DNA from 2 places in the Streptomyces sp. NPDC028991 genome. Region 2 is predicted to be linked to the other one. Evidence: riboswitches for the same ligand, from Rfam matches in the RefSeq annotation. Region 2 holds a riboswitch; the other holds the start of a gene.

Region 1 (15,084 bases), on a different contig from region 2:
ACCCTGGTCTTCGCCCGGCAGCAGGCGCTCGCCGGTCTGATTCCCGGCCCGCAGGCCTTCCAGCGCTTCGCCGACCTGCTGCAACAGGGCGGCGACGACATCGCGCGGTACGCGATCCCGGCGCCGCTGGAGTCCGGCGGTATCCGGCTGATGCTGGTCGGCGGTGTCCTGGTGATCGGGCTGCTGGTGGACACCCTCGCGGTGACCTTCCGCAGCGCCGCCCCGGCCGGGCTGCCGCTGCTCGCGCTGTACTCGGTGGCCGCCGGGCTGTCCGAGGGCGGTACCGACTGGCTGTGGTTCCTGATCGCGGCGGCCGGCTATCTGATGCTGCTCCTGGCCGAGGGACGTGACCGGCTCTCGCGGTGGGGCCGGGTCTTCGGCGGCGCGCCACGCCTCCCTGGCGGGGAACAGAACGGCGCGGTCGCCCCCGTCCGCACCGGGCGGCGCATCGGTGCGTTCGCGCTGGGCATCGCCCTGGTGGTGCCGCTGGCCCTGCCCGCGATGAACGGCGGGCTGCTGGACAGTGCCAGGACGGGCGGCGGCTCCGGCACCGGTGGCGGCACGATCTCCGCGGTGAACCCGCTGGTCTCCCTGCGCGACAGCCTCAACGTCGACGAGAACCGGCAGGTCCTCTCCCTCGAGACCGACTCGGAGGACCTGTCGGACCTGTACCTGCGCATCGTGTCCCTGGACGACTTCGACGGCACCACCTGGAAGCCGTCCAAGCGGCACATCACCACCGTGCCGGGCGGCACCTTCCCCACGCCGGCCGGCCTCGGCCCCGACGTCGAACGCGCGGAGATCCGCACCACCGTCACGGCCGCTGACTGGTACGCCCAGGACTGGCTGCCGATGCCGTACCCGCCGAGCGGCGTGCGGGTCGCGGGCAACTGGCGCTACGAACCCGTCGGCATGACCCTGGTCGGCGACCACGGCCAGAGCACCCGCGGGCTCACCTACGAGGTGCGGAGCCTGAACGTACGGCCGACGGCGGACCAGCTCGCCGCCGCACCGCAGCCGTCCACGGCGCTGAAGCGCGAGTACACCGAGTTGCCGGACTCGCTCCCCGATGTGGTCTCCCGGACCGCCCGCGAGGTGACCTCCGGTGCGGCGAACCCCTACGAGCAGGCGGTCAGGCTCCAGGAGTACTTCGCGATCAACGGCGGCTTCGAGTACGACACCCAGGTCAAGGTCGGCAGCGGCTCGCAGGCGATCGCCCGCTTCCTCGAGGACAAGCAGGGCTTCTGCGTCCACTTCTCCTTCGCGATGGCGGCGATGGCCCGCTCGCTGGGCATACCGGCCAGGGTGGCGGTCGGCTTCGCGCCGGGCTCCCCGCAGGCGGACGGCTCGGTGTCGGTGGGGCTGCGGGACGCGCACGCCTGGCCGGAGGTGTACTTCGAGGGGGTGGGGTGGACCCGCTTCGAGCCGACGCCGACGCGTGGCTCGACCCCCTCGTACACGGTGGAGGAGACGCCGGGCAGTTCGGTACCCGACCCCGCCCTGCCGTCCCGGAACCCGCAGACGGAGCCGTCGGCGGCACCTTCGGCCAGCGAGACCTGCACGGCCCAGGACAAGAAGCTGGATGCCTGCGCCGACGAGACCGCGGCGGCCGTGCCGGTCACCGGCGGCAGCGGGCCGAAGTGGTACGCGGTGCTGGCCTGGACCTTGGGCGGGCTCGCGGTGCTGCTGCTCCCGCTGGCACCGATGCTGTGGCGGCTGCGTACCCGGTCGGTACGGCTGGGGGCGCACGGCCGCGGCGAGGCGGACGCGGGGCCGCACACACTGGCGGTCTGGCAGGAGCTGACCGACACGGCGTGGGACTTCGGGATCATGCCGGAGGAGTCGCAGACCCCGCGCAAGGCGGCGGCCCGGATCGTCCGGCTCGGACAGCTCGATCCGACGGCCGCGGCGGCGGTGCACCGGGTGGCGGACGCCGTGGAGCAGGTGCTCTACGCGCCACGGCCCCGTCTGGCGGCGGGTCTCACGGAGGACGTCCACCGTGCGAGCGCCGGTCTGCGGGCCACGGTCAGCCGCGGCACACGGCTGCGCACACAGTTCGCCCCGCGTTCGACCGTACGGGTGGCCTGGACGGTGTCGGCCCGGTGGGCGGCCCTGAAGAAGCGAGCCGCGGCGGCCCGGCCGGCGCTGCGCAAGGCGTCGGGACAGCAGAGCTGAGCCGACGCGTCGGACGGGTGCGGCAGGATCGAGCCGACGGGACAGCGGACTGAGCCGGCGGCACGGAGACACGGCCCGGGCGGGAGCGATCGGGGTTGGTCCGGGCCCGGGCCTGGGCCTGCCAGTCCCTGCACCAGGCGACCGTCCCTTCCCTGACCCACGACAGCCTCGTCGCTCCGGGCTCCGGGCTCCGGGCTCCGGGCTCCGGGCTCCGGGCTCCGGGCTCCGGGCTCCGGGCTCCGGGCTCCGGGCTCCGGGCTCCGGGCTCCGGGTGGGCGAACGACTCGGCGGGCAGACAGGCACGCGTGAGGGGGTGACCACCGGCCGGGTGGTCACCCCCTCACGCGTATGTCCTGGTGAGCGGCGGCTCGGGGCTACTGGCCGCCCTGCTGCTCATCCCTTCGCCGTTGCCAGCGCTCGTCGATGCGGTCCATCATGGAGCGCTTCTGCCGTTGCTGACGGCGCGCCTGAGGTCCGGTACCGGCAGCCGGCTGCTCGCCCGGCTTCGGCGCCTTGCGCCAGCCGGTCACGGCGAGCACCGCGCAGCCCAGCATGACGAGGAAGCCCACCACACTGAGCCAGACCTGCTGGGCGACCATACCGGCCATGAGGAGCGCAATACCTACGAGGAAGCCCGCGACCGCCTGGTAGACCCGTCGCCGGGTGTACGTACGCAGCCCGCTTCCCTCGAGCGCTGTCGCGAACTTGGGATCTTCGGCGTACAGCGCTCGCTCCATCTGCTCGAGCATGCGCTGCTCGTGCTCCGAGAGCGGCACGGAGTCCTCCTCATCGTGCAGTCGCCGGGGCGACCCGGGGGGGTCTCTTCAGGATAGGCAGGGAATCGCCCCCGTGAAACCCGCCCCTCTACGCCAATTGGCCAACCGGTCTCCGTCATGGCCGTGCCGGCTCGCTGAAGTTCCCATTCCCCAGCGGCCGACCCGTCATGCCGGGCGGTCTCCCTCGATCATACGGCGACTGGCCCCCGTTCGGGGGGCCTGTGGCGTACTCCATCTGCAGTCGCGCCCCTGATCAGCGCCTTACCCCACGGGGTAGCTCAAGCCTCCGCGGTCCCTCGCGTCTCACCGAGCACATGGAGCTGTGTGGCCACGGAGTGGAACGCGGCGAGTTCGGCCGCCGCGGCCTCCAGCTTCAGCAGCGCCTCCATGGCCCCGGGCTCGGTGTCCACCAGCACTCCGGGGACGAGGTCGGCGAAGACCCGCACGCCGTGCACGGCACCGATCCGGAGCCCTGCGGCCTCGACCAGTCCGGTGAGCTGTCCGGCGGTGAACCGGCGCGGTACGGGGTCACCCGTACCCCAGCGGCCGTCCGGGTCGTCGAGGGCCTGCCTGGCCTCCGTGAAGTGGCCGGCGAGGGCGCGCGCGAGCACGGCACCGCCGAGCCCCGCGGCGAGCAGGCTCAGGACGCCCTCGGCGCGCAACGCGTCCACCACGTTGCGGATGCCCTCGGCGGGGTCGTCCACGTACTCCAGGACGCCGTGGCACAGCACCACGTCGTAGCCGCCGCGCTCGACCACGTCGAAGAGGCCGTGGGCGTCTCCCTGGACACCGCGCACACGGTCGGCGACGTCGGCCTCGGCGGCGCGGCGCTCCAGGGCGAACAGGGCGTTGGGACTCGGGTCGACGACGGTGACGCGGTGGCCGAGGCGGGCCACGGGCACCGCGAAGTTGCCGCTGCCGCCCCCGGTGTCCAGGACGTCCAGCGCCTGGCGGCCGGTGGCCTTGACCCGGCGGTCGAGGGCGTCCTGGAGGACGTCCCAGACCACGGCGGTACGAAGGGCGGCTCGGGAACGCGAGGGCTCGGAGCGCTGCGACGCCGTTTGCGGGCGGGGTTGGGAGACGGGCGGGCGCATCGGGTCCGACACGGCAGTTGACTCCTCGGCGCGGCACCGCCTCGGCACGGGCGGAGCGAACGGGCTGCCGCCCTCTCCCGGGCAAGGGAAGGGGCAGGCTTCAGGCGCCTCCCACCCTATTGCCTCCGGTGCGCCGACCGGTCACCCCGTGCCACCGGCCCGGGAGGTACTCCGTGGCCCGGTGCGGCGATGCCCGGTGCACCGCCGCGCCGGGCCACGTGCTCATCCCGCGTCCGGCAGGTCGCGGCCCGACCGCTCGCTCCCCGGCCAATCCCTGCCCGACCGCTCGCTGCCCGGCCATTCCCCGCCCGACCGCTCGCTGCCCAGGCGGTTGAAGTCCGGACGGTCGACACCGAGGCGCCCGGAATCGGGACGGCCGGAGTCGAGGTCGGCGGAGCCGGGACGGCCGGGGTCGAGTTGGCCGGGTTCAGGGCGGCCTCGGTCGCTGTGGTCCGGGCTCGGGTGGTCCGGGCTCGGACGGGCCTGGCTCGGACGGGCCTGGCTCGGGTGGTCCGCGTCGGGGCGGGGCTGGGGCAGGACCGGCTGGAGGACCAGCATCCGCTCCACGAGGCGCAGGAACATCGCCACGTCGCGTATCAGGTCGTCGGCGTCCCGGCGGCTCGCCGCGCCCTCGATGCCCGCCTCGGCCCGGGCCCGGCGCCGGGCGCCCGCGGCGAACAGCGCGCTCCAGTCGGAGAGCTCGGGCGCGATCTCGGGGAGCACTTCCCAGGCACTGCGGATCCGTGCCCGGGCCCGTGGTGTCGTCTCGGGGCGTCCCCGCGCGGCGAGCACCGCGGCGGCGGTGCGCAGGGCGGCGAGGTGGGCCGTCGCGTAGCGCTCGTTCGGTGTCTCGAGGACGGTGGCCTCCTCCAGTCCCGCCCGGGCCTGGGCGAGCAGGTCCAGGGCGGCGGGTGGGGCGGTCGCCCGGCGGAGCACGGGGTGCACGTCGCTCGCCGGGCCGGTCAGTGAGGGTGCAGGGCCGGCTGCGCGGCGCCGCCGGGCGGCGGCTGCGGACGAGTGGGCCATGACGATCCTCCTGTCGTCGCCGTGACGGCACGCCCTGTTACGAGGTGCCGTATGCGCCCATAGTGAGCTATGCCACTGACAATCCGTTCTGACCTGGCCTTTTTCTTCGATCGTAGGTTCGGGTCGGCCCCGGGGCGGAGCCGCGGCCCCTGCGGTGACCTGCCCGGGGGAGGGCTGTGACAATCGGGACATGGAACGCAGCAGCACCACCTCGCAGGGCAGCAGCCGCCGAGAGGCCACCCGGCAGAAGCTCTACGAGGCGGCCGTCACCCTCATCGCCGAGCAGGGCTTCTCGGCCACCACCGTGGACGAGATCGCCGAACGCGCCGGCGTCGCGAAGGGCACGGTCTACTACAACTTCGCCAGCAAGTCCGTCCTCTTCGAGGAACTGCTGCGCCATGGTGTCGGGCTCCTCACCGCGTCGCTGCGGGAGGCGGCGGAGCGGACGGCGCGGGAGGGCCGCGGCCGGGTCGACGCCCTGGACGCGATGATCCGCGCGGGGCTGGTGTTCATCGACCGCTACCCGGCCTTCACCCAGCTGTACGTGGCCGAGCTGTGGCGTACCAACCGGGCCTGGCAGTCCACGCTTCTGGTGGTCAGGCAGGAGGCCGTCGCGGTGGTGGAGGGCGTGCTGCGCGAGGGCATGGCCGGCGGTGAGTTCAGCGAGGAGATCGACGTGCCGCTGACGGCCGCCGCGCTGGTGGGCATGGTCCTGGTGGCCGCGCTCGACTGGAAGGCGTTCCAGCCGGAACGCTCCCTCGACGACGTGCACGCGGCCCTGTCGCGGCTGCTTCAGGGACGGGTGAGCGGTCGCCCCTGAGGCACCGCGAAACCGCACTCCGGCGGCCGAGGCCGGTCGGAGCCGGTCGAAGCCGGTCGAAGCCGACCGAGCACGAAGAGCGCCGGTCCGTGGTGGCCGCGTCCCCCGCGGGCCGCCGTCGAACCGGCGCCTTCTCCTGCTCCCCCGTACGTCCCCCCGTCGGAACCCCCGTTCCGGCCGTTCCCCCGGGCTCCCCCGTGCCTCGCTCCCGCCGACCGCGGCCGGCGGAAGGAGCGGATCGCGGGCCCGGCTCCGTTCCGGCGCCCCGTGTCGCCGGTTCCGGAGCCGTGCCCCTCTCCGTGCCTCCACTCTCTCGTTCACACGGGCCGGGCCCCATCCGCGCGCGTACTCATCTGGGCGGCTAGGTACGGGTACTCAGCCGTGCGCACCCCGGCTCACGGCGGCGCCTCCCCGGCCGGTCACGCGCGCGCCCGTCGCGGTACTCAGACCGGCCCCGCAGCCGGCCGTTCCCGCAGGTGTACGGCCCGGCGGTCCCTGCGGCCGGTCTGTCGGTGGCGGCGGATAAAGTCCCTGGCATGGCACGGATTGCGGTGATCGGCGCCGGGATGGGCGCGATGGCGGCCGCCGCCCGGCTGGCCGTCGCGGGCCACCGGGTGGCGGTGTACGAGCGGACCGGGACGTACGGCGGAGCCCTGCGGCGCGTCGAGCGGGACGGCTTCTCCTTCGACACCGGCCCCGGTCTGCTGCCGCTGCCCGCGGTCTGGCGCGACCTGTTCGTCAAGACCGGCAAGGAGCCGCTGGAGTCCTGTGTCGAGCTGGTCCAGGTCGATCCGTCGTCACGGCACGTGTTCGCGGACGGTACGGAGGTCTCCCTGCCGAACGCGTCGCGAGCGGGCGTCGTAGCCGCCCTGGAGGAGGCACTCGGCCCGACCGCCGCGCAGCGCTGGGGCGACTTCCTGGTGCGGGCCCGGGAGACCTGGGACCGGACGCGCCGCCCGCTCCTCGAGGAGCCGCTGTGGCCGAACTGGGAGGTGCTGGCCGAGCGCGAGCCCTATCCCGCGGTCCCGCACAAGCGCCTCCTGCGCACCCGCCGGGCCGGCACGCTCGCCGAGGCCGGTGCCTGGGAGCTGCGGGACGCCCGGCTCGCCGCCCTCCTGGAGAGCCACGCGCTCGCGTACGGCCTGGACCCCCGAACCGCCCCGGCGAACGCCGCCGTCCTGCCGTACATGGAGTACGCCTTCGGCGTGTGGTACGTGCGCGGCGGTCTGCGGGAGCTGGCGCGGGCGGTGTACGAGCGGTGCCTGGCCCGGCGGGTCGAGTTCCACTTCGGCACCGAGGTCACGGGCGTCGTCGAGAAGGACGGCCGGGTGGCGGGCGTGGAGCTGGCCGAGGACGGGGTCGCGGAGGCGGAGTTCGTCGTCGCCGGTGTGGCGCCCGGCGTGCTGGACCGACTCTGCGACGGGCCGGCGGTGCGGGGCGACGGCGAGGTGCCGCCACAGCGCGGCGGGGCGAGCCGGACGACGGTGCTGCTGGCGCTGCGGGGCGGCCGTCCGGAGGGCACCGCGCACCGCACGGTGGTGCACGCGCCCGACCGCGAGGCCGAGTTGGAGGCACTGTTCGGCCGGGCACCCGGCCTTCCCGCGCGCCCGACCGTCACGGTCCTGCGGCCCGACGATGCCGCACTGGTCCCGGACGCGGACCACGAGGCGGTCACCCTCTCCTCGGTGGTGCCCGCAGGAAGCGGGGCGGACGGTGAGGACCGCGTCGAGCGCATCGTCGAGGCCGCCGAGCGTGCGGTACCGGGTCTGCGCGACCGTCTTCTGTGGCACGAGGTGCGCACCCCGGCCGACGTCGCGGCGGCGACCGGCGTGGCGGGCGGCGCGGTTCCGGTGCCGGCGCTGGCGGGGGCCGGCGGACGACTGCTGCACCCGGCGAACGTCACGCGCACGGCCGGGCTGTTCACGGTCGGCGGGTGGTCGCACCCCGGCGGGGGGCTGCCGCACGCGGGCATGTCGGGCGCGCTGGTGGCCGGACTGGTCGTGGAGGGGCCCGAGTTCCGTGGCTCCCAGTGAGCGGTCGGGGACCGGCGTGCGGTCACGGGCCGGCGTGCGGTCAGGGGCCGGTGTGGGCGGTCAGGGGCCGGTCACCGAGCCGCTGAGGCATCGTCAGAAGCGGTATTGCTCGTCGTAGTCGTACCCCTGCCCCTGACTCCGGCCCTGCGTCTGGCCGTTGTCCGGGTACGGGTACGTCTGCTCCGGCGGGAGCTCGCCGCCGTAGGGGTCGTCCGTGCTGCGCTGCTGCGGCACCCACACCCCGCCGGCCGGGGTCTCGCCGCCGTAGCCGCCGTGCGTGCCTGCGGGGTACTGGTCCTGCCCGTAGCCCTGCTGGCCGTACTGCTGTCCGCCGCTCGTGTCGTAAGTCCCGGTCTCGTACGCCGCCCCGCCGTAGGTGTGGGTGCCGATGTACGGGTCGGAGTAGGCGGCGTACTGCTGCTGGTCACCGCTGTCGTAGCCGTAATTCTGCTGACCGTAGCCCGAGTAGTCGTAGGCGTAGGACTGGTCGGCGCCCTGGGGGGCCGCGGCCGGTGCCTGCTGGTCGCTGCCGTATCCGGCGTCGGCGTACACGCCGTACGAGCCGGTGTCGTCCGGCATGGGCTGCGGATCGTAGACGGCGGTGGTCTCCGCGTCCGTGGGGCCGGCGGGGCGGGCCGGGGTGAAGACGTCGTCGCGGTCGTAGTCGTCGCGACCGTAGCCGTCGCGGCCGTAGGACGGGCCGTCCTGGCCAGGTGCGTGGCCCTGCGCGCGGTCGTCGTAGCCGTCGTGGTCGCCCCGGCCGCCCTCGGCCGCCTCGAGACCGGAGACCTCCAGCGTCGGCTCCTGGCGGCCACGTTCGGGACGGCCGCGCCTGCCGACGAGACTCACCGGTGCGTTGACCGCCCAGCCGGCCTCGAAGCCGCGGCGGAACGACAGCGTGACGTAGGTCTGGCCGACCGCGAAGGCGGCCGCGCCCAGCCCGATGACGATCACGTTCGACATGAGCACACCGGCCACGACGCCGACGAAGCCGCCGAAGGCGAGCAGCCGCCAGCGCAGCCGTGCCTTGTACTGCAGCAGCACCTCACCGAGCAGCCACAGCGCGACGACGCCGAACGCGATGTAGAGGACCGTCCAGCCCATGTACGCCCCTCTCCCAGTGGCCGTTACGCAGTGTGTCGCAAATACGTGCGGCCGGTCTAGGCCCGCGGTGGGTGGTGCAGGCCCAGGTTCTCGTAGATTTCCAGGGTCGCCGTGGAGTTGTTGAGCGTGATGAAGTGCAGTCCGGGCACACCCTCGGCCAGTAGCCGCGCGCAGAACTCCGTGGCGAACTCGATGCCAATGGAGCGTACAGCGGTCGGATCGTCCTTTGCTGTGAGGATCCGCTCTTTCAGCTCGGCCGGGAACGAGGCGTTGCTGAGCTTTGGCAACCTCTCCAGCATCTTCACACTGGTCACCGGCATGACCTCGGGAATCACCGGGGTCTCGCAGCCGGCCGCGGCGACCCGGTCGCGCAGACGCAGGTAGGACTCGGGCTGGAAGAACATCTGCGTGATCGCGTAGTCGGCGCCGGCCCGGCACTTGTCGACGAAGTGCGCCACGTCCGTGTCCCAGTCGGCGGAGCGCGGGTGCATCTCGGGGAAGGCCGCGACGCCGACGCAGAAGTCGCCCGACTCCTTGATGAGCCGGACGAGTTCGGCGGCGTAGGTCAGACCCTGTGGGTGCGGGACCCAGTCGGCCGTGGGGTCGCCGGGCGGGTCGCCGCGCACGGCCAGCATGTTGCGGATCCCGGCGTCGGCGTACTGGCCGATGATGTTGCGCAGCTCGGCGACGGAGTGGTCGACGGCGGTGAGGTGGGCCACGGGGGTCAGCGTCGTGTCGGCGACGATCTGCTGGGTCTCCTTGACCGTCCCGGCGCGGGTGGAACCGCCGGCGCCGTAGGTCACGGAGACGAAGTCCGGAGCCACCGCCTCCACCCGCCGAAGTGCGCTCCACAGGTTCTTCTCGCCCTTGGCCGTCTTCGGCGCGGAGAACTCGAACGAGTACGTCGTCTTGCCGGACGCGAGCATGTCGCGCACGGTGCGTGCGCGATCAGTCCTGGTGGATGCGGTTCCGAGGGCCATACGGGCAGGTTAGCCAGGGGGCGGCGGTCACCCAACCGGATGCGTGATATTTGTCCGCATTGTCGAGTTGTTGTCCACCCCTTGGACACATGCCTCCGGCACCCGCCTACGCCTGCCGCAGCCGCTTGGCGAACTCGGCCGCGGCCGCCGCCGGGTCGTCCGCCGCGGTGATCGCCCGGACGACCACGACGCGCCGGGCACCGGCCTCCAGCACCTCGTCGAGGTTGCCGAGGTCGATGCCGCCGATGGCGAACCAGGGGCGGTCGGTGCCCAGGGACGCCGTGTGACGGACCAGGTCGAGGCCGGGGGCGTGGCGGCCGGGCTTGGTGGGGGTCGGCCAGCACGGGCCCGTGCAGAAGTAGTCGACGCCGTCCTGGGCGGCGGCAGCGACGGCCTCGGAGCCGGCGTGCGTGGAGCGGCCGACGAGGACGTCGTCGCCGAGGATCGCGCGGGCTGCGGGCACCGGGAGGTCGCCCTGCCCGAGGTGCAGCACGTCGGCGCGGGCGGCGTGGGCGACGTCCGCCCGGTCGTTCACCGCGAGGAGCTTGCCGTGGCGGGCGCAGGCGTCGGCGAAGACCTCGAGGTACTCCAGCTCCTCTCCCGCCTCCATGCCCTTGTCGCGCAGCTGCACGATGTCGACGCCGCCCGCCAGCACCGCGTCCAGGAACTCGGGCAGGTCGCCCTGGCTGCGGCGGGCGTCCGTGCACAGGTAGAGCCGGGCGTCGGCGAGCCGGGCGCGGGCGGTCGTGGCGGTGTCGGGCATACGGATCTCCCCCAGGTCGGTGGCGTGGCCGGCGGTACAGCGCGGCCTTGGCTCATGGGCCGCGGTGGCGACGCGGCCCTCGGATACGGGCCGCGGTGCCGATGCGGCCCTCGGGATACGGGCCCGCGACGGGCCGCTGCCCGGCGTCACGGGCGGCTGCCGCGGGCGCGGGCCATGGGGCGGGTCGACCCGCACGACGGGCCAGCCGTCGGCCGGTCGTCGGGCGGTCGTCGGCCGGTCGTCGGCGGGTCGCCGCCGTGGCGTACGGAACCGCAGACCGTCGGCCCCGTGGGACCGTGGGTCGGTCGCGGCCCGTACGCCGGTCGGTGGGTGTCAGGTCAGACGGCGAGCGCCTGGGCGCGGCGCTTCACCTCCGTGCCGCGATTCTCGCTCAGCGCCTGGGCGGGGGTGCCGGGCAGGGTCTCGTCGGGCGTGAAGAGCCACTCCAGCATCTCCTCGGCCGAGAAGCCGTCGTCCCGCAGCAGTGTCAGGGTCCCGACCAGGCCCTTGACGACCTTGTCCTCGTCGATGAAGGCCGCGGGGATGTGCAGCGCGCGGTTCTCACCGCGCCGTACGGCGATGAGCTGGCCTTCCTTGATCAGCTGGCGTACGCGGGTCACCTCGACGCCGAGCATCTCGGCGATGTCGGGGACGGTGAGCCAGGCAGGCACGAGAGCATCGATCTTTGCGTCAATCTCGGTCACGTCTCAAGCCTGCCATCTGGCACTGACAGTCGGAAGCCGGACCCGTCCCGCCCGGGCCGCCGCACCCGGGCGGCGGGCTACGCAGTCGCCGCCTTCAGCGGCCTCGCCGGGTCGGCCAGCAGCCGCGGGTCCATCGTCGTGGCCGACTGGATCAGGCGTTTGCCCTGCGCCAGGTCCCGGGGGCGGCCCACCGCCAGCAGGGCGACCAGGCGGCCCTCGCGCAGCCAGCAGACCGTCCACGCGGGCCCCGAGGGATCACCGCGCCACAGGGTCGTGTCGGCGGACGTGTGGTGACCGGCGTACTGGACGAAGCGGCCGAACTGCTCGGACCAGAAGTACGGCACCGGATCGTAGGTGGCCGGGGCCTCGCCGGTGGCGGCGCCGATGATGTTGGCGGCGACCGTGCGCGGGCCCTGGAGGGCGTTGTCCCAGTGGTGCACGAGCAGCCGCTCCCCGTACCGGCCGGACGGGAAGGAGGCGCAGTCGCCGACCGCGTAGACGTCCGGGACGCAGGTGCGCAGGCGGTCGTCGGCCAGGACGTCGCCGTGCGGGCCGAGGCCGATCCCGGAGCCGGCGAGCCATGCGGTGGCGGGCCGGGCGCCGATGCCGACGACGACCGCGCCGGCGGGCAGCCGGGAGCCGTCGTCGAGGACCACGTGCCCGGGTTCCCCGGCACCGCCGGGCTCGACGCGTTCCACGCGCGCGTGGGTGCGCAGTACGGCGCCCGCGTCGGCGTACCAGCTGGTCATCGGCGCGGCGATCTCGTCGGGCAGGGCACCGGCGAGGGGCCGGCCGGCGGCCTCCACGACGGTCACGGCGCAGCCCGCCTCCCGCGCGGCGGTGGCGAACTCGGCGCCGATCCAGCCCGCGCCGACGACCACGATGTCGTGCTGCCGGGCGAGCACCGGGCGCAGTCGTTCGGCGTCGTCCAGGGTGCGCAGCAGGTGGACGCCGGGCACCCCCTCGGCGCCGGGGAGCCGGATCGGCTCGGCGCCGGTCGCGAGGACGAGGACGTCGTACGGCACGGGCCCCGCGGAGGTGTCCAGGACGTGTGCGCCGGGGCGGACGCCCAGGGCCTCGCAGCCGAGCCGCAGGGTGATGCCGAGTGCCTCGAAGTCGACGTCGAAGGCGGAGCCCTCGGCCGTGCCGAGCAGGACGGCCTTGGACAGCGGCGGGCGGTCGTACGGCTGGTGCGGCTCCGCGCCGATCAGTGTGACGGTGCCGGTGAAGCCCTGCTCCCGCAGGGCGACGGCGGTCTGCACCCCCGCCATGCCCGCGCCCACGACCACCACGCGGCGCTCCGCGTCCGCTCCCCGGTCCCGGGGCTGCTCCTGCGTCTGCTCGCTCACCTGATCACCTTAGACACCCGCCGTTTCGCCAGTCAGTGCCCGTGCACGGTGACCTGCTCCACAACGCTCGTACCACTGCCCCGCCGCGACTCCCACTCCCATGTCTCCTCCAGGCGCACCCGCCCGTCCGGCAGGTCGACGACGGTCGACACGCAGTGTCCCGACGACGTGCTGCCGCCGGTCTCGAGCTGCACGTACCGGAAGTCGAGCCGGTCGCCTTCCCGGGTGCCCACCAGACGGCCGCGGACGACGTCGCCGCCCGCGTACTCGGCCCATACGGCGCCGTCCTGTTCGTGGTAGGTGAAGCGGGTGCGCCTGCCCACCTGGCCGGGCGCCTGGTCGGCGACGGGGGCGAGGACGAGACCGTCGAGTGAACGCGCCACCTGTGGAGGCTCCCTTACGAGTGCGATGCGCTGCGGGCTAGGCTGGCCAACGTAAAGCACTCGCGGGAGCCCGGACGCACCGGGCTGAGAGGGAGGCTGGCGGCCTCCGACCGTACGAACCTGATCCGGGTCATGCCGGCGAAGGGAGGGGCTGGACGCCCATGTCGTCTCCGCCACACACGTCCGCACGCACGTCGTCACACACACCCGACGTCCTCGTCGTCGGGGGCGGGATCATCGGCCTGGTCACGGCCTGGCGGGCCGCGCAGCGCGGACTCGTCACGGCCCTCGTGGACCCCGAACCGGGCGGTGGGGCCGCCCAGGTGGCCGCCGGGATGCTGGCCGCCGTCACGGAGCTGCACTACGGCGAGCAGACGCTGCTCGCGCTGAACCTTGCCTCGGCCCGCCGCTATCCGGAATTCGCGGCCGAGCTGACCGACCTCACCGGCCACGACCTCGGTTACCGCCGGTGTGGCACCCTCGCCGTCGCACTGGACGCCGACGACCGAGCCCACCTGCGGGAGCTGCACACGCTCCAGCACCGCTCGGGCCTGGAGTCCGAGTGGCTGTCGGGGCGCGAGTGCCGGCGCCTGGAGCCGATGCTCGCGCCGGGCGTGCGCGGGGGGCTCCGGGTGGACGGCGACCATCAGATCGACCCCCGGCGCCTGGCCGGCGCACTCGTGACCGCCTGCGAACGCTCGGGGGTGGTCTTCCACCGGGTGTGGGCCGAACGCCTCACCGTCGGACGCGGCGAGCGGGCCACGGGCGTCGTCACCGTCGACGGCACGGCGCTGGAGGCCGGGCAGGTGGTGCTGGCCGGGGGCAGCCTGAGCGGACGGCTCGCGGGCGTCCCGGACGACGTGCTGCCGCCCGTGCGGCCCGTGAAGGGGCAGGTACTGCGGCTGACGATGCCGCGGGCGCACGGGCCGCTGCTGAACCGGACGGTGCGGGCCGTGGTGCGCGGCAACCACGTCTACCTGGTGCCCCGGGAGAGCGGCGAGCTCGTCGTCGGCGCCACCAGCGAGGAGCTGGGCTGGGACACGACGGTGACCGCGGGTGGCGTCTACGAGCTGCTGCGCGACGCCCACGAGCTGGTCCCCGGCATCACGGAGCTGCCCCTGACGGAGACCCGGGCGGGTCTGCGCCCCGGCTCCCCGGACAACGCCCCGCTGCTCGGTCCGACCGGGCTGGAGGGCCTGCTGCTGGCCACCGGGCACTACCGCAACGGCGTGCTGCTCACCCCGGTCACCGGCGACGCCATGGCGCAGGCCCTGGCCACCGGGGAACTGCCGGCCGAGGCCCGCCCCTTCACCCCCCGGCGCTTCAGCGCCGTCCCCGCACTCTCGGAGCAGCCAGCATGAACATCTCCGTCAACGGCGAGCCGCGCGAGGTGACTCCCGGTACGGCCCTGGACGCACTGGTGGGCACGCTCACCGCGGCACCGTCCGGCGTCGCCGCCGCCCTCAACGAAACCGTCGTCCCGCGCGCGCAGTGGCCCGCCACCGCCCTCGCCGACGGCGACCGCGTCGAAGTCCTCACCGCCGTCCAAGGAGGCTGACCATGGCCGACGACCCCTTCGTCCTCGGCGGTACGGCGTACGGCTCCCGCCTGATCATGGGTACCGGCGGGGCGCCCAGCCTCGACGTGCTGGAGCGCGCGCTCGTGGCCTCCGGCACGGAGCTGACGACCGTCGCGATGCGGCGCGTGAACACCTCCGTGCACGGGTCCGTGCTGTCGGTGCTGGAGAAGCTCGGCATCCGGGTGCTGCCGAACACGGCCGGCTGCTTCACCGCCGGGGAGGCCGTCCTCACCGCCCGGCTCGCGCGTGAGGCCCTCGGTACCGACCTGGTCAAGCTGGAGGTCATCGCCGACGAACG
Region 2 (15,084 bases):
CGAGGACATCAAGCCCAACCTCGTGACCCCGTCGACCCCCTGCGAGACGGAGGACACGCCGACCCCGACCCCGTCGGAAAGCTCTTCCACCCCGGCCGAGGAGACGGAAACGCCGGCCCCGGCACCGTCCACGTCGGCCCCGGCACCGTCCCAGAGCGAGAGCACCGCACCGGCGGCCGTGCCGAGCAACGCCCCGTCCCCGGCGGCCGGTGAGTCCAACCTCGCCGAAACCGGCGCCAACTCCAACACCGGCATGATCGCCGGCGTCGCGGCGGCCCTGGTCGCCATCGGTGGCGGCGCGGTCTTCTTCGGCCTGCGCCGCCGCGGAGCGAACAGCAACCGCTGACGCACCGCGCCCCGGCACGCAGCACGGTGGCCCGGCCCCGGCCGGGGCCGGGCCACCGTCACGTCGTGTCGCGCGGCGTCAGGGATGCTCCGGCCCGGCGCACGCGGGGTCCTCCACCGGTCCGTCCGGAAGGACCCGCTGCACGAACCGCACGATCTCCAGCCACTCGTCGATCGCGTCGGCGGCCACGTCGGCCGCGAGCGCCTCGAACGGCCGGTCCGACAGATCGGCACGGTGGCGGACAGGCCGGTGCCGGGAGGACAGTACGGACCCGAACCGGCCCACCCGGTGGGCGGTTTCGTCGCCGTAGCGGTCATGCCCGAGGAGTGCCATGCCACCGCCCTACGAGCGGGACGATCACCCGAGCACGGCGATTTCCGCCGCGTCGAACTCCACCCCCACCACGTCCCCGACCTCCGGTGCCGTCCGCAGGCCACACGCCGCCTCCAGCCGCGGCGCGTCCCCCGGCCGGAGGTGGACGGCGACGTGGGTGCCGCGGAAGGTACGGGCGGTGACCGTGCAGCGCAGGCCCGCGTCGGCGGGCACCAGACGGACCCCGGCGGGCCGCACGAGCAGGGTGCGCGTTCCCTGCGGGGCGTCCTCGGGGACCGGCACCTTGCCCCACGGGGTGTCCGCGGCCTGCCCTGCGACGGTCGCCTCGACGACGTTGTCGAAGCCGAGGAAGCGGGCCACGAACGCGTCGGCCGGCCGCTGCCACACCTCGAGCGGCGTGCCCGACTGGGCGATCCGCCCGTCCCGCATCACCACGACCCGGTCGGCGAGCGCGAAGGCCTCGCCCTGGTCGTGCGTCACGGCGAGCACGGTGGTGCCCAACCGGCCGAACAGCTCCCGGAGTTCCACGACGAGCCGCTCCCGCAGCGAACGGTCGAGCTGGCCGAGCGGCTCGTCCAGCATCAGCAACCGGGGCCGGGACGCGAGGGCGCGGGCCAGCGCCACCCGCTGCTGTTCCCCGCCGGACAGGGCGGCGACGGACCGGCGGGCGGCGTCCGGCAGCCCCACCAGTTCCAGCAACTCGCGCACCCGCTCCCGCTGTTCGGCTCTGGAAGCGCCACGCATCCGGGGCCCGAAGGCGATGTTTCCGGCCACGTCCCGCTGCGGGAAGAGCTGGTGGTCCTGGAACATCAGCCCGACCTCCCGCTTGTGCGCGGGCACCCCGGCCTGGTCCCGCCCGTCGAGCGTCACCCGCCCGGCGTCCAGCGGCTGGAGCCCGGCGACCGCCCGCAGCAGCGTCGACTTGCCGCTGCCGCTGGGCCCGAGCACACACACCACCTCGTGCTCGGCGACGTCCAGGCCCACGGCGTCGAGCACGGCCCGCCCGCCGAAGCGGACCGTCGCGCCCTCAAGGCTCAGCAGCATCTCCGGAACCCCCGCATCCTAGAACTCCCCGCTCCGGTCGGTCCGCAGCCGCTCCAGCACCACCAGAGCCACTGCGCACACCAGCATCAGAATCGTCGACAGGGCCATCGCCTGGCCGTAGTTCATGTCCCCGGGCCGGCCCAGCAGCCGCGCCACGGCGACCGGCAGGGTCGGGTTGTCGGGCCGCGCGATGAACACGGTCGCGCCGAACTCCCCGAGCGACACCGCGAAGGCGAAGCCGGCCGCGACCAGCAGCGCCCGCCGCACCATCGGCAGATCGACCTCACGCCACACCCGCCACGGCGACGCCCCGAGCACGGACGCCGCCTCCCGCAGCCGTACGTCCACCGCCCGCAGCACCGGCAGCATGGTCCGTACGACGAAGGGGACGCCGACGAGCGCCTGCGCGAGCGGCACGAGGATCCACGACGACCGGAGGTCCAGCGGGGGCTCGTCCAGCGCGATCAGGAATCCGAAGCCGACCGTCACGGCGGAGACCCCGAGCGGCAGCATCAGCAGCGCGTCGAAGCCGCGTACGAAACGGCCCGCGTCGCGGCGGGTGAGCGCGGTGGCGGCCAGCGCGCCGATCACCACGGCGATGGCGGTGGCGGCGACGGCGTACTGGAGGGAGTTGCCGATCGCCTCGATCGGCGGGACGAGGAAGGTGCCGCCGTCCTCGCGGGTCAGCGCCCGGTAGTAGCCGAGGCCCGGCGCACCCAGTGACCGCTCGACCAGCACGGCGAGCGGCAGCACCAGCAGCACCGCGACGGTGATCAGGACCCCGGCCAGCAGCGCCCACTGCCCGGTCCCGCGCGGCCGGCGCGCGGTCGTGGCCGCGTCCACCAGCCGCAGGGCCGTCTCCCGCCGCCGTACGGTCCAGGCGTGCACGGCGAGGATGCCGGCCACCGCGGCAAACTGGATCAGCGTCAGCACGGCGGCCGTGGACAGGTCGAAGAACTGCGAGGTCTGCCGGTAGATCTCCACCTCCAGGGTGGAGAAGGCGGGCCCGCCGAGGATCTGGACGATCCCGAAGGAGGTGAAGGTGAACAGGAACACCATCAGGGCGGCGGCGGCCACCGCGGGCGCGAGCGCGGGCAGCGTCACCTGCCGCCAGGCCTTGAGCCGCGAGGCACCGAGCATCCGCGCGGCCTCCTCCTGGCGCGGGTCGAGCTGCGACCAGAGGCCGCCGACGGTGCGTACGACAACGGCGTAGTTGAAGAAGACGTGCGCGAGCAGGATCGCCCACACGCTGGTGTCCAGCCGTACGCCCCACAACTCGTCGAGCAGCCCGCCGCGCCCGACCAGCGCCAGGAAAGCGGTCCCGACGACGACCGTCGGCAGCACGAACGGCACGGTCACCACGGCCCGCAGGATCTGCTTGCCGGGGAAGTCGAAGCGGGCGAAGACGTAGGCGCCGGGCAGTGCGATCAGCAGGGTGAGCGCGGTGGAGGCCAGCGCCTGCCAGGTGGTGAACCACAGCACGTGCCGGACGTCGGGCTGGGCGAGTACGTCCGCGATCCGCCCGAGCCGCCAGGAGCCGTCGACCTCCAGTCCGCGTGCGACGATCGCGGCGACGGGGTAGGCGAAGAACACCGCGAAGAACGCGACGGGCACGGCCATCAGGGCGAGCCGCGCCGCGCTCCCGCGCGCAGTCCCGGCCTTGCCTACTTCAGTACGAGTGAGGTCCACGACTTGACCCACTGGTCGCGGTTGTCGGCGATCTTCGCCGGGTCCATGGTCTCCGGATCCCTGGCAGGCGGCCCGAACTTCCGGAACGCCTCGGGGATCTCGGCGCCCTTCCGCACCGGGTGGACGAACATGTTCAGCGGCAGGTCCTCCTGGAACCGCTCACCGATGAGGAAGTCGAGGAGCGCCTTGCCGCCCTCCGGATTCCCGGCGTTGCTCAGCAGACCCGCGTACTCGACCTGCCGGAAGCAGGTGCCGGTCGAGACACCCGTCGGCGCGGTGGCCGGCTGCGGGTCGGCGTAGATGACCTCGGCGGGCGGGGACGAGGCGTAGGAGACGACGAGCGGGCGGTCGCCCTTGGCCTTCTTGCCGCCGGCCGAACCGGAGAACTCCTCGTTGTACGCCTGCTCCCAGCTGTCGACGACCTTGACTCCGTTCGCCTCGAGCTTCTTCCAGTAGTCCTGCCAGCCGTCGTCGCCGTACCTGGCGGCGGTGCCGAGCAGGAAGCCGAGGCCGGGTGAGGAACCGGCCGCGTTCTCGGTGACGAGCAAATCCTTGTACTCGGGCTTGACCAGATCGTCGAAGGAGTCCGGCGGGGTCAGCTTGTGCTTGCCGAAGTACGCCTTGTCGTAGTTGACGCAGATGTCGCCGGTGGTGACGGGCGTGACCCGGTGCTTCGTGTCGGTCCGGAAGGCGGCGCCGACCTGGTCGAGGCCCTTTGCCTCGTACGGCTGGAACAGCCCGTTGTCGAGCGCCCGGGACAGCAGCGTGTTGTCGACGCCGAAGAAGACGTCGCCCTGCGGGTTGTCCTTGGTGAGGATCGCCTTGTTGACGGCCTGCCCGGCGTCGCCGTCCTCCAGGACCTCGACCTGGTAGCCGGAGCTCTTCTCGAAGGCGGCGATGACGTCCTCCGAGACGGCCCACGAGTCGTGGCTGACGAGGGTCACGGTCTTGGAGCCGCCGGAACCCCCGCCGTCCCCTTCGGACGACGATCCGCACGCGGCGAGGCCGCCGGCCATGCCCAGCCCGACCGCCAGCGCGGTGACCTTCTTGGTGATGCTCACTGAATCCCTCCTGGGTGACCAGGAGAAGACGCGGCCCCGCCCGGGAACCCCTGGCGAGGGTCCCGGGCAGGGCGCAACAGCTCGAGTGGTGACCGATCTCCCTACCCAGAATGACCTGGGCCAGGTTCGGAGGGTCTGCGGCCGGTGCCGCACTCTCAGCGCTGTGGCGCTCCCCTGTCGGAATATGAAGATGTACTTCTCTGCGTACTTCCGTATGAAGCCGTCGTACGACGCTGTACGACGTCGGCCAGGTTACCGCTCGCTCGCGGCGAGCTGACCACACGCCCCGTCGATCTCCTGCCCACGGGTGTCCCGGATCGTCACCGGCACACCATGCGCCGCGATCGCCTCGACGAACGCCTTCTCGTCCTCGGGCCGCGACGCGGTCCACTTCGAGCCGGGCGTGGGGTTGAGCGGGATGAGGTTGACGTGCACGGGCCTGCCCTTGAGCAGCCGCCCGAGCCGGTCGCCGCGCCAGGCCTGGTCGTTGATGTCCCGGATCAGCGCGTACTCGATGGACAGCCGCCGGCCCGACCGCTCGGCGTACTCGAAACCGGCGTCCAGTACCTCACGCACCTTCCAGCGCGTGTTGACGGGGACGAGGGTGTCGCGCAGCTCGTCGTCCGGCGCGTGCAGCGAGATGGCGAGGCGGCATTTGAAGCCCTCGTCGGCGAAGCGGTGGATCGCCGGGACGAGGCCGACCGTGGAGACGGTGATGCCGCGCTGGGAGAGCCCCAGCCCGTCCGGCTCGGGATCGGTGAGGCGGCGGATGGACCCGACGACGCGGTTGTAGTTGGCGAGGGGCTCGCCCATGCCCATGAACACGATGTTGCTCAGCCGGGCCGGCCCTCCGGGGACCTCGCCGTCCCTGAGCGCCCGCATCCCGTCGACGATCTGGTGCACGATCTCGGCCGTCGACAGGTTCCGGTCGAGGCCGGCCTGCCCCGTGGCGCAGAACGGGCAGTTCATGCCGCAGCCCGCCTGGGAGCTGATGCACATGGTCACCCGGTCCGGGTAGCGCATGAGGACGGACTCGACGAGCGTCCCGTCGAACAGTTTCCACAGCGTCTTGCGGGTGGTGCCCTGGTCGGTCGACAGATGCCGCACGACCGACATCAGCTCGGGCAGCAGCGCCTCCCGGAGCCCCTGGCGCGAGCCGGCCGGGATGTCGGTCCACTGCTCGGGGTCGTGCGCGTACCGCGCGAAGTAGTGCTGCGAGAGCTGCTTCGCGCGGAACGGCTTCTCGCCGATGGCGGCGACGGCCTCCTTGCGCTCGGCGGGCGTGAGGTCGGCGAGGTGCCGCGGCGGCTTCTTGGCTGCGCGGGGGGCGACGAATGTGAGTTCTCCGGGCTTAGGCATGACTCAACCAGTGTCGCAGATCGATTCCGGGGCGGTTCCCGCCGCCGGGGGCGGGCCGTTCCTCAGGACGCCATGCCGTCCAGGAAGTTCATGACGGCTCGGACGACGCGGCTCCTGCGGCGGTGTGCCGGGCTGCAGTACTGATGCCATCGCCAGCGCCGCGGCCGTGTCACCGGCACTCCACACCAGTCGCACGACCGCGTCCTGTTCCGCCGGACTCCGAACATGATTCCCCCTGTGCCCCGGATGCCCAGGATACGGCTGAACCCGCCGCCCCGGGGCAGGGGCGGCGGGCCTCACACGCCGAGAGGACGAGTGGCTCGTCACCCGGACCCGACGAAGATCACAAACAGCAGCCACACCACCGGAGCCGTCGGCAGCAGCGAGTCCAGGCGGTCCATGATGCCGCCGTGGCCCGGCAGCAGCGTGCCCATGTCCTTGATGCCGAGGTCGCGCTTGATCATGGACTCGCCGAGGTCGCCCAGCGTGGCGCTGACGGCGACCGCGAGGCCGAGCAGCAGGCCTTGCCACCAGGTGCCGTCGTCGATCAGGAACTGCATGCACAGCGCGCCCGCCACCATCGCGAACGACACCGCTCCGAGCAGGCCCTCGCGGGTCTTGCCGGGGCTGATGCGCGGGGCGAGCTTGGTCTTGCCGAAGCGCCAGCCCACGGCGTAGGCGCCGGTGTCGCTGACGACCGTCAGCACCAGGAAGACCAGGACGCGCCGCGAGCCGTCGTCCGCCATGAGCATCATCGCGACGAACGTGGCCAGGAACGGCACGTAGAACGCCGCGAACAGACCCGCCGTGACGTCCTTGAGGTAGCCCTCCGGCGGCTCGGTCATCCGCCAGACGAGGACCGCCAGTGCCGTGAGCGCCATGGCGACCCACGCTCCCTCGGCGCCCCGTACATACCCGGCGACCACCATCGCCGCGCCGCCGATCGCGAGCGGTACGAGGGGCGCCTTGATGCCCTTGCGCTCCTCCAGCCGCTTGGTCAGCTCCCACAGGCCCACCACGACCGCGACCGCGACCACGCCGACGAAGACGGCCTTGACGACGAACAGCGACGCGACGATCACCGCGCCGAGCCCGACGCCGACCCCTATCGCGGCACCCAGGTCACGCCCCGCGGTCTTCTTCTGCGGCTGCGGCTGCGCCGGCTGGGGGACCTCGGGCATGGGCTCCGGATTCTGCGGCACCGCCGCATACGGCTGCGCCGACGTGCTCTCGTCGCGATACGGCTCGTCGCGGTACGACTGGTCGCGGAACGGCTCGTCTCCGAACAAGGGGCCGCTCAGCCGAGCGGCCCCCTGGTCGTCATCCTGGTCTCCGCCGTGTTCGGGTACGTCGGGCACGATGGGCATGGGGCGAGTCTGCTGCGCGTATAGCGCATCGTACGCGGGACCCGCCGGGGCAGCCCCCTGGACAGGCCCCTGGTCGGACGCCCCCCAGTACCCGGCTTGTGGCGGCGCTCCCCAGGAAGAGTCGTTCATCAGACCTCGAGCAGCTCCGCTTCCTTGTGCTTCAGGAGCTCGTCCACCTGGGCGACGTACTTGGCGGTGGTGTCGTCGAGCTCCTTCTCCGCGCGGCGGCCCTCGTCCTCGCCGACGTCGCCGTCCTTGACCATCTTGTCGATGGCGTCCTTGGCCTTGCGGCGCACGGAGCGGATGGAGACCTTGGCGTCCTCGGCCTTGCTCTTGGCGACCTTGATGTAGTCGCGGCGGCGCTCCTCGGTGAGCTCGGGGAACACCACCCGGATGATGTTGCCGTCGTTGCTGGGGTTGACGCCCAGGTCGGAGTCGCGGATCGCCTGTTCGATGTTGCGCAGGGCGCTCTTGTCGAAGGGGGTCACCACGGCCATGCGCGGCTCGGGCACGGAGAACGAGGCCAGCTGGTTGATCGGCGTCAGCGCGCCGTAGTAGTCGGCCACGATCTTGTTGAACATCGCCGGGTGCGCACGGCCGGTGCGGATCGCGGCGAAGTCCTCCTTGGCGACCACGACGGCCTTCTCCATCTTCTCCTCGGCCTCGAGGAGGGTCTCTTCGATCACCACTTGCTCCTGCGTGTCTTGAGTAGGCCCGGCTGCGGTTCCCTGTCGGGGCGGCGGCCGGCTGCGTCGCGTTCTTCCTGCACGGTTCCCGACCGGCGGGACATTGTCCATCCCCCGGCCCGGCCCCGTCCCGTCCGTCCCCCGGACAGGTGGCGTCCGCGGACAGGGGGTGCTTCTCCGGTCAGTCCCGGGTGCCTTGGTCACCCACAAGCGTGCCGATCTTCTCACCCTTGACGGCGCGGGCGATATTGCCCTCCTTCAGGAGCTCGAAGACCACGATCGGGAGGCTGTTGTCGCGGCAGAGCGTGACGGCCGTCGCGTCGGCGACCTTCAGGTCACGGGTGATGACCTCGCCGTACCCGAGCGCGTCGAACTTCACGGCGTCCGGGTTGGTCTTCGGGTCGGAGTCGTAGACCCCGTCCACGCCGTTCTTGCCCATGAGCAGTGCCTCGGCGTCGATCTCGAGGGCGCGCTGGGCGGCGGTGGTGTCGGTGGAGAAGTAGGGCATGCCCATACCGGCGCCGAAGATGACCACGCGGCCCTTCTCCAAGTGGCGCACGGCGCGCAGCGGGATGTACGGCTCGGCGACCTGGCCCATGGTGATGGCGGTCTGCACACGGCAGTCGACGCCCTCCTTCTCCAGGAAGTCCTGGAGGGCCAGGCAGTTCATCACGGTGCCGAGCATGCCCATGTAGTCGGAGCGGGCGCGGTCCATGCCGCGCACCTGCAGCTCGGCGCCACGGAAGAAGTTGCCGCCGCCGATGACGATCGCGATCTGCGCGCCGTCCCGGACGACGGCCGCGATCTCACGGGCGATGGCGTGCACCACGTCGGGGTCGACGCCCAGGCCCCCACCGCCGGAGAAGGCCTCTCCGGACAGCTTCAGCATGAAGCGGCCGCGTACTTTGCCGTCGTCGCTCTTCTCGGCCTTGGTGGTCATGGAGATCTCGCCTCTTTTACGTGGGTCACACACACGAAGAAGGCCACTGCCGGTGGGGGCGTGTTTCGCATCCCATACGCGGCAATGGCCTCCTCGTCAGATCTGCTGTCGCCCGCCGCCACGCGCGCGTACGCAACGGCGTACGCGAACGGCGCCGACGACTGCTGTCGACCCTACCGGGGTCGCGCGTCCGTCGCGGTACGGACTCAGATGCCGACCTTGATGCGCGAGAAGCGCTTCAGGGTGACACCGGCCTCGTCCAGCACCTTCTGGACGGACTTCTTGTTGTCGAGCGCGTAGGGCTGGCCCAGCAGCGTGGCGTCCTTGAAGAAGCCGTTGAGGCGACCCTCGACGATCTTCGGCAGGGCGGCCTCGGGCTTGCCCTCGGCGCGGGTGGTCTCCTCGGCGACGCGGCGCTCGGACTCGACGACCTCGGCCGGGACGTCCTCCTTGGAGAGGTACTTCGGCGCGAAGGCGGCGATGTGCTGGGCGACGCCCTTGGCGATCTCGGCGTTCGGCTTGTCCAGCTCGACGAGGACACCGATCTGCGGGGGCAGGTCGGGCATCGTACGGTGCATGTACGCGGTCACGAAGCCGCCGGAGAACTGCGCGAAGCGGTCCAGGACGATCTTCTCGCCGAGGTTGGCGTTGGCCTCGTCCACGTACGCCTGGACGGTCTTGCCGGGCTCGATCTCGGAGGCGAGCAGGGCCTCGAGGTCGGCCGGGGCGGCCTTGGCGACGTGCTCGGCGATGGCCTTGGCGACGTTCTGGAACTTGTCGCCCTTGGCGACGAAGTCCGTCTCGCACTTCAGCTCGACGAGGACACCCGAGGTGTTGTCGTCGGCGATGATCGAGACGACGGCGCCGTTCTCGGCAGAGCGGCCCTCGCGCTTGGCGACGCCCTTCTGACCCTTGATGCGGAGCGCCTCGACGGCCTTCTCGACGCTGCCGTCGGCCTCGTCCAGCGCCTTCTTGCAGTCCATCATGCCGGCGCCGGTCAGCTCACGAAGCTTCTTGACGTCGGCGGCGGTGTAGTTCGCCATGAGTCTGTGAATCTTTCTGGAAGTCTGGAAGATCGAAGATCTGCGGGATCACGGACCTGCATGGAGCTGCAGGTCCGTGATCTTCCACCGACCTACGGGTGAACGGCGGGAGCGGTTTCGATGTCACCGCTCCCGCCGTCGACGCCGACGGGACGGTCAGGCCTGCTCGCCCTCGGCGGCCGGAGCAGCCTCGGCAGCCGGAGCCTCGGCGGGGGCGGCCTCGGCGGGGGCAGCCTCGGCAGCCGGAGCCTCGGCGGCGGGGGCCTCGGCGGGGGCAGCCTCGGCGGCCGGAGCCTCGGCGGGCTTCTCGGCGGTCTCGGCGTCGGCCTTCTTCTCGGCCTTCTCGCCCTCGAGCAGGTCGCGCTCCCAGGCGGCGAGCGGCTCGCCGGCGGCCTTGTCGCCCTTGTCACCGGCGGCGGCGCCGGAGCGGGCGATGAGGCCCTCGGCGACGGCGTCGGCGATCACGCGGGTGAGCAGGGTGACGGAGCGGATCGCGTCGTCGTTGCCCGGGATCTTGTAGTCGACCTCGTCGGGGTCGCAGTTGGTGTCGAGGATGGCGACGACCGGGATGTTGAGCTTCCGGGCCTCGCCGACCGCGATGTGCTCCTTCTTGGTGTCCACGATCCAGACGGCGCTGGGCACCTTGGACATCTCGCGGATACCGCCGAGGGTCTTCTCCAGCTTGGCCTTCTCGCGGGAGAGGACCAGCAGCTCCTTCTTGGTGAGGCCGGAGGCGGCCACGTCCTCGAAGTCGATCTGCTCGAGCTCCTTCAGGCGCTGCAGGCGCTTGTAGACGGTCGAGAAGTTGGTGAGCATGCCGCCCAGCCAGCGCTGGTTGACGTAGGGCATGCCGACGCGGGTGGCCTGCTCGGCGATGGCCTCCTGCGCCTGCTTCTTCGTGCCGACGAACATGACCGTGCCGCCGTGGGCGACGGTCTCCTTGACGAACTCGTAGGCGCGGTCGATGTACGACAGCGACTGGAGCAGGTCGATGATGTAGATGCCGTTGCGCTCCGTGAAGATGAACCGCTTCATCTTCGGGTTCCAACGACGGGTCTGGTGACCGAAGTGGACGCCGCTTTCCAGCAGCTCCCGCATCGTGACGACGGCCATGGCCGTATCTCCTCGAGTTTCTCGGTTGTGCCGCGGAAGCCGGACGGCTCCCGCGCCTGACGCCCGCGATGCGCCTGCCGCTAAGGACCGAGGGGCGCTGACACCAGCCTTGAAGGGCATCGTGCCGGGGCGTGCGAAGTCGACCCGGTGACCCGGATCGCCACCAGAAGTGTACGGGACCGGCGGGGTAGCGGGTGACGCGGCTGCCCACAACCGAGTGGCGGTCCACAGGGCCGGACGGCGGCCGGCCCTGGTGCGGGACGGTTCTCGCATGCGAGCGAGGCGATGTGTGAGTGCGTGTACATGGGTCGTGCTGCTGCTGACCGTCCTGGCCCCGGGGCCGCCGCGAGCGGCGCCGCCGGTGTCACCGGCGTCGGCGTCGGCGTCGGCGTTGACGTCGGCGTCGGCGTCGGCGTCGGCGTCGGCGTCGGCGTCGGCGTCGGCGGTCACGGACACCGGACGGGGTCCGGACCCGACGGTGCCGGCGGTGGCCCGCCACTGGCCGGTCGGCGTCCGGCCCGCGGTCCTGCGGGGCTGGGAGCCCCCGGCGAGCCCGTACGGCCCGGGCCATCGCGGCGTGGACCTCGCGGCGGTGGGCGGGGCCCCGGCCCGGGCGGTGGCGGCGGGGCGGGTGTCGTTCGCGGGGCGGGTGGCGGGCAGGGGCGTCGTCTCGCTGGAACTGACCGGAACGGGTGACCCGCCCCTGCGGACGACCTACGAACCCGTGGCGGTGTCGGTGCGGAAGGGCGACGAGGTGGCGGCGGGCGACGTACTCGGCACGGTGGAACCGACGGGCTCGCACTGCACGGGCTGCCTGCACTGGGGTCTGCTGCGGGGCGACGTCTACCTGAACCCGCTGTCGGTCCTCCCGGCATGGCTGCTCGACGGGGGCCCGTCAAGGCTGCTGCCGGTCCTCGGAGTCCCGCTTCCGCAGGCCGCGGACGGGGCCGCGCCTCCCCCGGTGTCGTGACGACCGGGGGGAACCGCCATGAGCGGCGGGGCGGCCCGGGTGCCTCCGCCTCGGGGACGCAGCCGGGGAGCGCACCCCGTAGCGCCGGACCGGACACCCGTTCCCGGCCCGAAGGACCGCATGTGGACGACGAGGCTGTCGACCGCCCTCGCGATCAGCCCCGCACGCCCCGCAACGCCATGGAGACCGCCGCCTCCGTGACGGCCGTCGGCTCCTCCGCCGCCCCCAGCTCGATCCGCCGCACGGCCGCGTCCACGACTCCCTGGAGCAGCATCGCCGCCAGCCGCGGCTGCTCGTGCCCCATCTCCCCCAGCGCCTCGACGATCATCGCGATCAGCCCGCCGTGCGCTGCCCGGATCTTCTCCCGCGCACCGGCGTCCAGCTCGCTCGCCGAGATGGCCACGACGGCCCGGTGGCGACGGTCCCCGACGAGGCCGAGCTGCTTGCGCACATACGCCTCGACCTTGGCCTCGGGGGTCGCCTCGCCTTCCATGGCCGCCTCGACCTCCGCGGCCCAGACCGGGAAGTCGACGGCGCACAGCTCCTCGACGACCGCCGCCCGTGACCGGAAGTACTCGTAGACGGACGACCGGGCGAGGCCGGTCCGTTCGGCGAGGGCGGGGAAGGTCAGCGCCTCCGTTCCGCCGTCGGACAGCAGGGAGCGTGCCGCGTCCAGCAGGGCGGCACGCTGCATCGACCGGTGCTCGGCCACGGAGGCCGCTCGAATCCTTGGCACGCCCCCACTTTACGGACGCGCCGGCCCGTACGGGAGTCACCCACCCGACCGCACGACAGCCGTCCGGGTCACCACAGGGGTCGGCTCCACTTCACAAGACCTGGTCAGCGGCCGAATCCCGCCAGCTTGGCACGCAGTTGCAACACCGACTTGGTGTGGATCTGGCTGACCCGGCTCTCCGTCACGCCCAGCACGTTCCCGATCTCCGCGAGCGTGAGGCCCTCGTAGTAGTAGAGGGTGACGACGGTCTTCTCCCGCTCCGGCAGCGTGTTGATCGCCCGTGCCAGGAAACGCCGCAGCTCCCGGTCCTCGGCGACCTCCACGGGATTGTCGGCGGCGGTGTCCTCCAGCGTGTCCATGAGGCTCAGCCGGTCCCCGCCCTCGCCCCCGGCGTGCAGCAGTTCCTCCAACGCCACCACGTTGGCCAGCGACAACTGGCTGAAGACGGCGTGGAGGTCCTCCACCGCGATCCCCATCTCGACGGCCACCTCGCTCTCCGACGGGGTGCGGCGCAGCCGTGCCTCCAGCGTCGCGTAGGCGCGCTCCACGTTGCGCGCCTTCTGCCGGACCGATCGCGGGATCCAGTCCAGGGCGCGCAGCTCGTCGATCATCGCACCCCGGATCCGGGTGATCGCGTACGTCTCGAACTTGATCTCGCGGTCGACGTCGAACTTCTCGATCGCGTCGATCAGTCCGAACACCCCCGAGGAGACGAAGTCGGCCTGCTCGACGTTGGGCGGCAGTCCCACACTCACCCGGCCCGCCACGTATTTCACGAGGGGCGAGTAGTGCAGGATCAGCTGTTCCCGCAGCCGCTCGTCCCCCGTCGCCTTGTACGACCGCCACAGCTCGTCGAGCGTCGAGGGGGCGGGCGGTCGCACGCTGCCACCGTCGCGGGCGGCTGGGGGGATCGCCGCCCGGTCGGACCCGGAGGTGTGCTGGGGCATTCGTCGCCTTGTGCCGTTCTGCCGTGATGTTGGTGTGCCTGGGTGAGGCCGCCGGTCTGCTGTCTGCGTGGGGGTCCTCGTGAGCGTAGCGTGACTGGACTGTCGCGGTGTGCGAAGAGCGGAGCGGGCCCGTACGCAGATACGTTCCGCTGAACGCTCTACAGGGGAGACGATGGTCGCTCTGCGTGATCACTCGAATACCCCAACTGCCAGAATTCCCAAGGGTGTCGGGGTTCCCCCGGACGGCCGAACACACTGGGTCAGCACGGGCTTTCGCCGCCGCGGACCGAGATCATCGCCTGGCGTGTCAACTTCCAGCCGTCGCCGTGTCGTTCGACGTAACCAAGCGCTCGAAGCTCGTACAGCCTCGCGATCGCGTCGTCCTCCGTGGTCTGCGCGCGGCGCGCCACCTCGGCCGGTGCCACCGCTCCGCGTGCGGGGAGCCCGGCCAGCACCTGGCGGGTGCGGGATTCCAGCAGGTCGGTGGGGAGCACCGGCCCACGCCGGTCCGGGGGCAGCTCGCCCATGTCGCCGACCAGTTCGACGACCTCGGCGGCGTCACCGACCAGCACCGCGCCGCCGCGCAGCAGTTCGTGCACCCCCGCGGACAGGGCGCTGGTGGCCGGCCCGGGCACGCCCATCGTGTGCCGGCCAAGGCGCTGGGCCGCCCGGGCCGTGACCAGCGAGCCGCTGCGGTATGCGGCCTCGACGACGACCGTGCCCCGAGTGAGCGCGGCGATCACGCGGTTGCGCAGGATGAACCTGCTCGGCGTCGGATGATCGCCCGGTGGCAGCTCCCCGACGACCAGTCCCTGTTCCGCGATCCTGGTGATCAGCCCGGTGTGCCCGGGCGGGTAGGGCCGGTCGACCCCGCAGGCGAGGACGGCCGCGGTGGCACCGCCCGCCCCCAGGGCGCCCCGGTGGGCCGCGCCGTCGACCCCGTAGGCACCGCCGGAGACCACGACCCAGCCGCGTTCGGCGAGCCCGGCGGCGAGAGTGGCCGCCATGTGGGCGCCGTACTCGGTGCAGGCGCGGGCGCCGACGACGGCCACCGACCGCAGCGCCCACATGCGCAGACTGGGCCCGCCGCGCACCCACAGCCCGAGGGGCCTGGCGTCCCCGAGGTCGTCGAGCTGCCGCGGCCACTCGGCCGACCCGGGGGTCACGAACCGCACCCCGGCCGCCCGAGCGACGGCGAGATCCCGGCGCGGCTCGGCCCGGCCCGCCCGGGCACACAGCCCGGCCCACCGCTTCTCGCTCACCCCCGGCAGGGCACGTCCGCCCTCACGCAGCCGCCGCACCACGTCGGCGAGGCCGCGCTCCCGCACCCACCGTCCACCGGTCTCGTCACCGGGTTCGATGACCCGGGTGAGGAAGACCCGGCCGAGCAACGCGTCGTCGTCCGCCTGTCCGCCCGGCACCTCGCCGTTGCCGCCGGCCGGGTCGGAAC

What was found. A riboswitch is a leader RNA that binds a small molecule or an ion and turns the genes downstream of it on or off. The one in region 2 is predicted to bind thiamine pyrophosphate.
Region 1: it holds a riboswitch for thiamine pyrophosphate, as region 2 does, so the genes downstream of both, thiO (glycine oxidase ThiO) here and ACZ4V1_RS28840 (thiamine ABC transporter substrate-binding protein) in region 2, are expected to answer to the same signal.

Annotation. Positions count from the first base shown of each region.
Region 1 covers NZ_JBVHVP010000005.1:51,586-66,669, reverse strand. The annotation lists gene ACZ4V1_RS12950 (transglutaminase TgpA family protein) at 1-2,175, shown strand, start outside; gene ACZ4V1_RS12945 (spore wall synthesis complex protein) at 2,550-2,951, opposite strand; gene ACZ4V1_RS12940 (methyltransferase) at 3,230-4,057, opposite strand; partial or broken gene ACZ4V1_RS12935 (SAV_6107 family HEPN domain-containing protein) at 4,511-5,071, opposite strand; gene ACZ4V1_RS12930 (TetR/AcrR family transcriptional regulator) at 5,262-5,891, shown strand; gene ACZ4V1_RS12925 (phytoene desaturase family protein) at 6,428-7,924, shown strand; gene ACZ4V1_RS12920 (SCO2102 family sporulation regulator) at 8,018-9,028, opposite strand; gene metF (methylenetetrahydrofolate reductase [NAD(P)H]) at 9,085-10,008, opposite strand; gene thiE (thiamine phosphate synthase) at 10,115-10,771, opposite strand; gene ACZ4V1_RS12905 (Rv2175c family DNA-binding protein) at 11,110-11,475, opposite strand; gene ACZ4V1_RS12900 (NAD(P)/FAD-dependent oxidoreductase) at 11,553-12,824, opposite strand; gene ACZ4V1_RS12895 (avidin-fold protein) at 12,857-13,207, opposite strand; TPP riboswitch at 13,260-13,371, shown strand; gene thiO (glycine oxidase ThiO) at 13,369-14,568, shown strand; gene thiS (sulfur carrier protein ThiS) at 14,565-14,765, shown strand; gene ACZ4V1_RS12880 (thiazole synthase) at 14,768-15,084, shown strand, end outside.
Region 2 covers NZ_JBVHVP010000020.1:8,401-23,484, forward strand. The annotation lists gene ACZ4V1_RS28820 (LAETG motif-containing sortase-dependent surface protein) at 1-346, shown strand, start outside; gene ACZ4V1_RS28825 (hypothetical protein) at 425-679, opposite strand; gene ACZ4V1_RS28830 (ABC transporter ATP-binding protein) at 704-1,723, opposite strand; gene ACZ4V1_RS28835 (ABC transporter permease) at 1,742-3,412, opposite strand; gene ACZ4V1_RS28840 (thiamine ABC transporter substrate-binding protein) at 3,388-4,473, opposite strand; TPP riboswitch at 4,554-4,659, opposite strand; gene rlmN (dual-specificity RNA methyltransferase RlmN) at 4,726-5,832, opposite strand; gene ACZ4V1_RS28850 (phosphatidate cytidylyltransferase) at 6,156-7,328, opposite strand; gene frr (ribosome recycling factor) at 7,328-7,885, opposite strand; gene pyrH (UMP kinase) at 8,067-8,825, opposite strand; gene tsf (translation elongation factor Ts) at 9,032-9,868, opposite strand; gene rpsB (30S ribosomal protein S2) at 10,025-10,981, opposite strand; gene ACZ4V1_RS28875 (murein hydrolase activator EnvC family protein) at 11,253-11,951, shown strand; gene ACZ4V1_RS28880 (TetR/AcrR family transcriptional regulator) at 12,106-12,663, opposite strand; gene whiG (RNA polymerase sigma factor WhiG) at 12,792-13,634, opposite strand; gene dprA (DNA-processing protein DprA) at 13,895-15,084, opposite strand, start outside.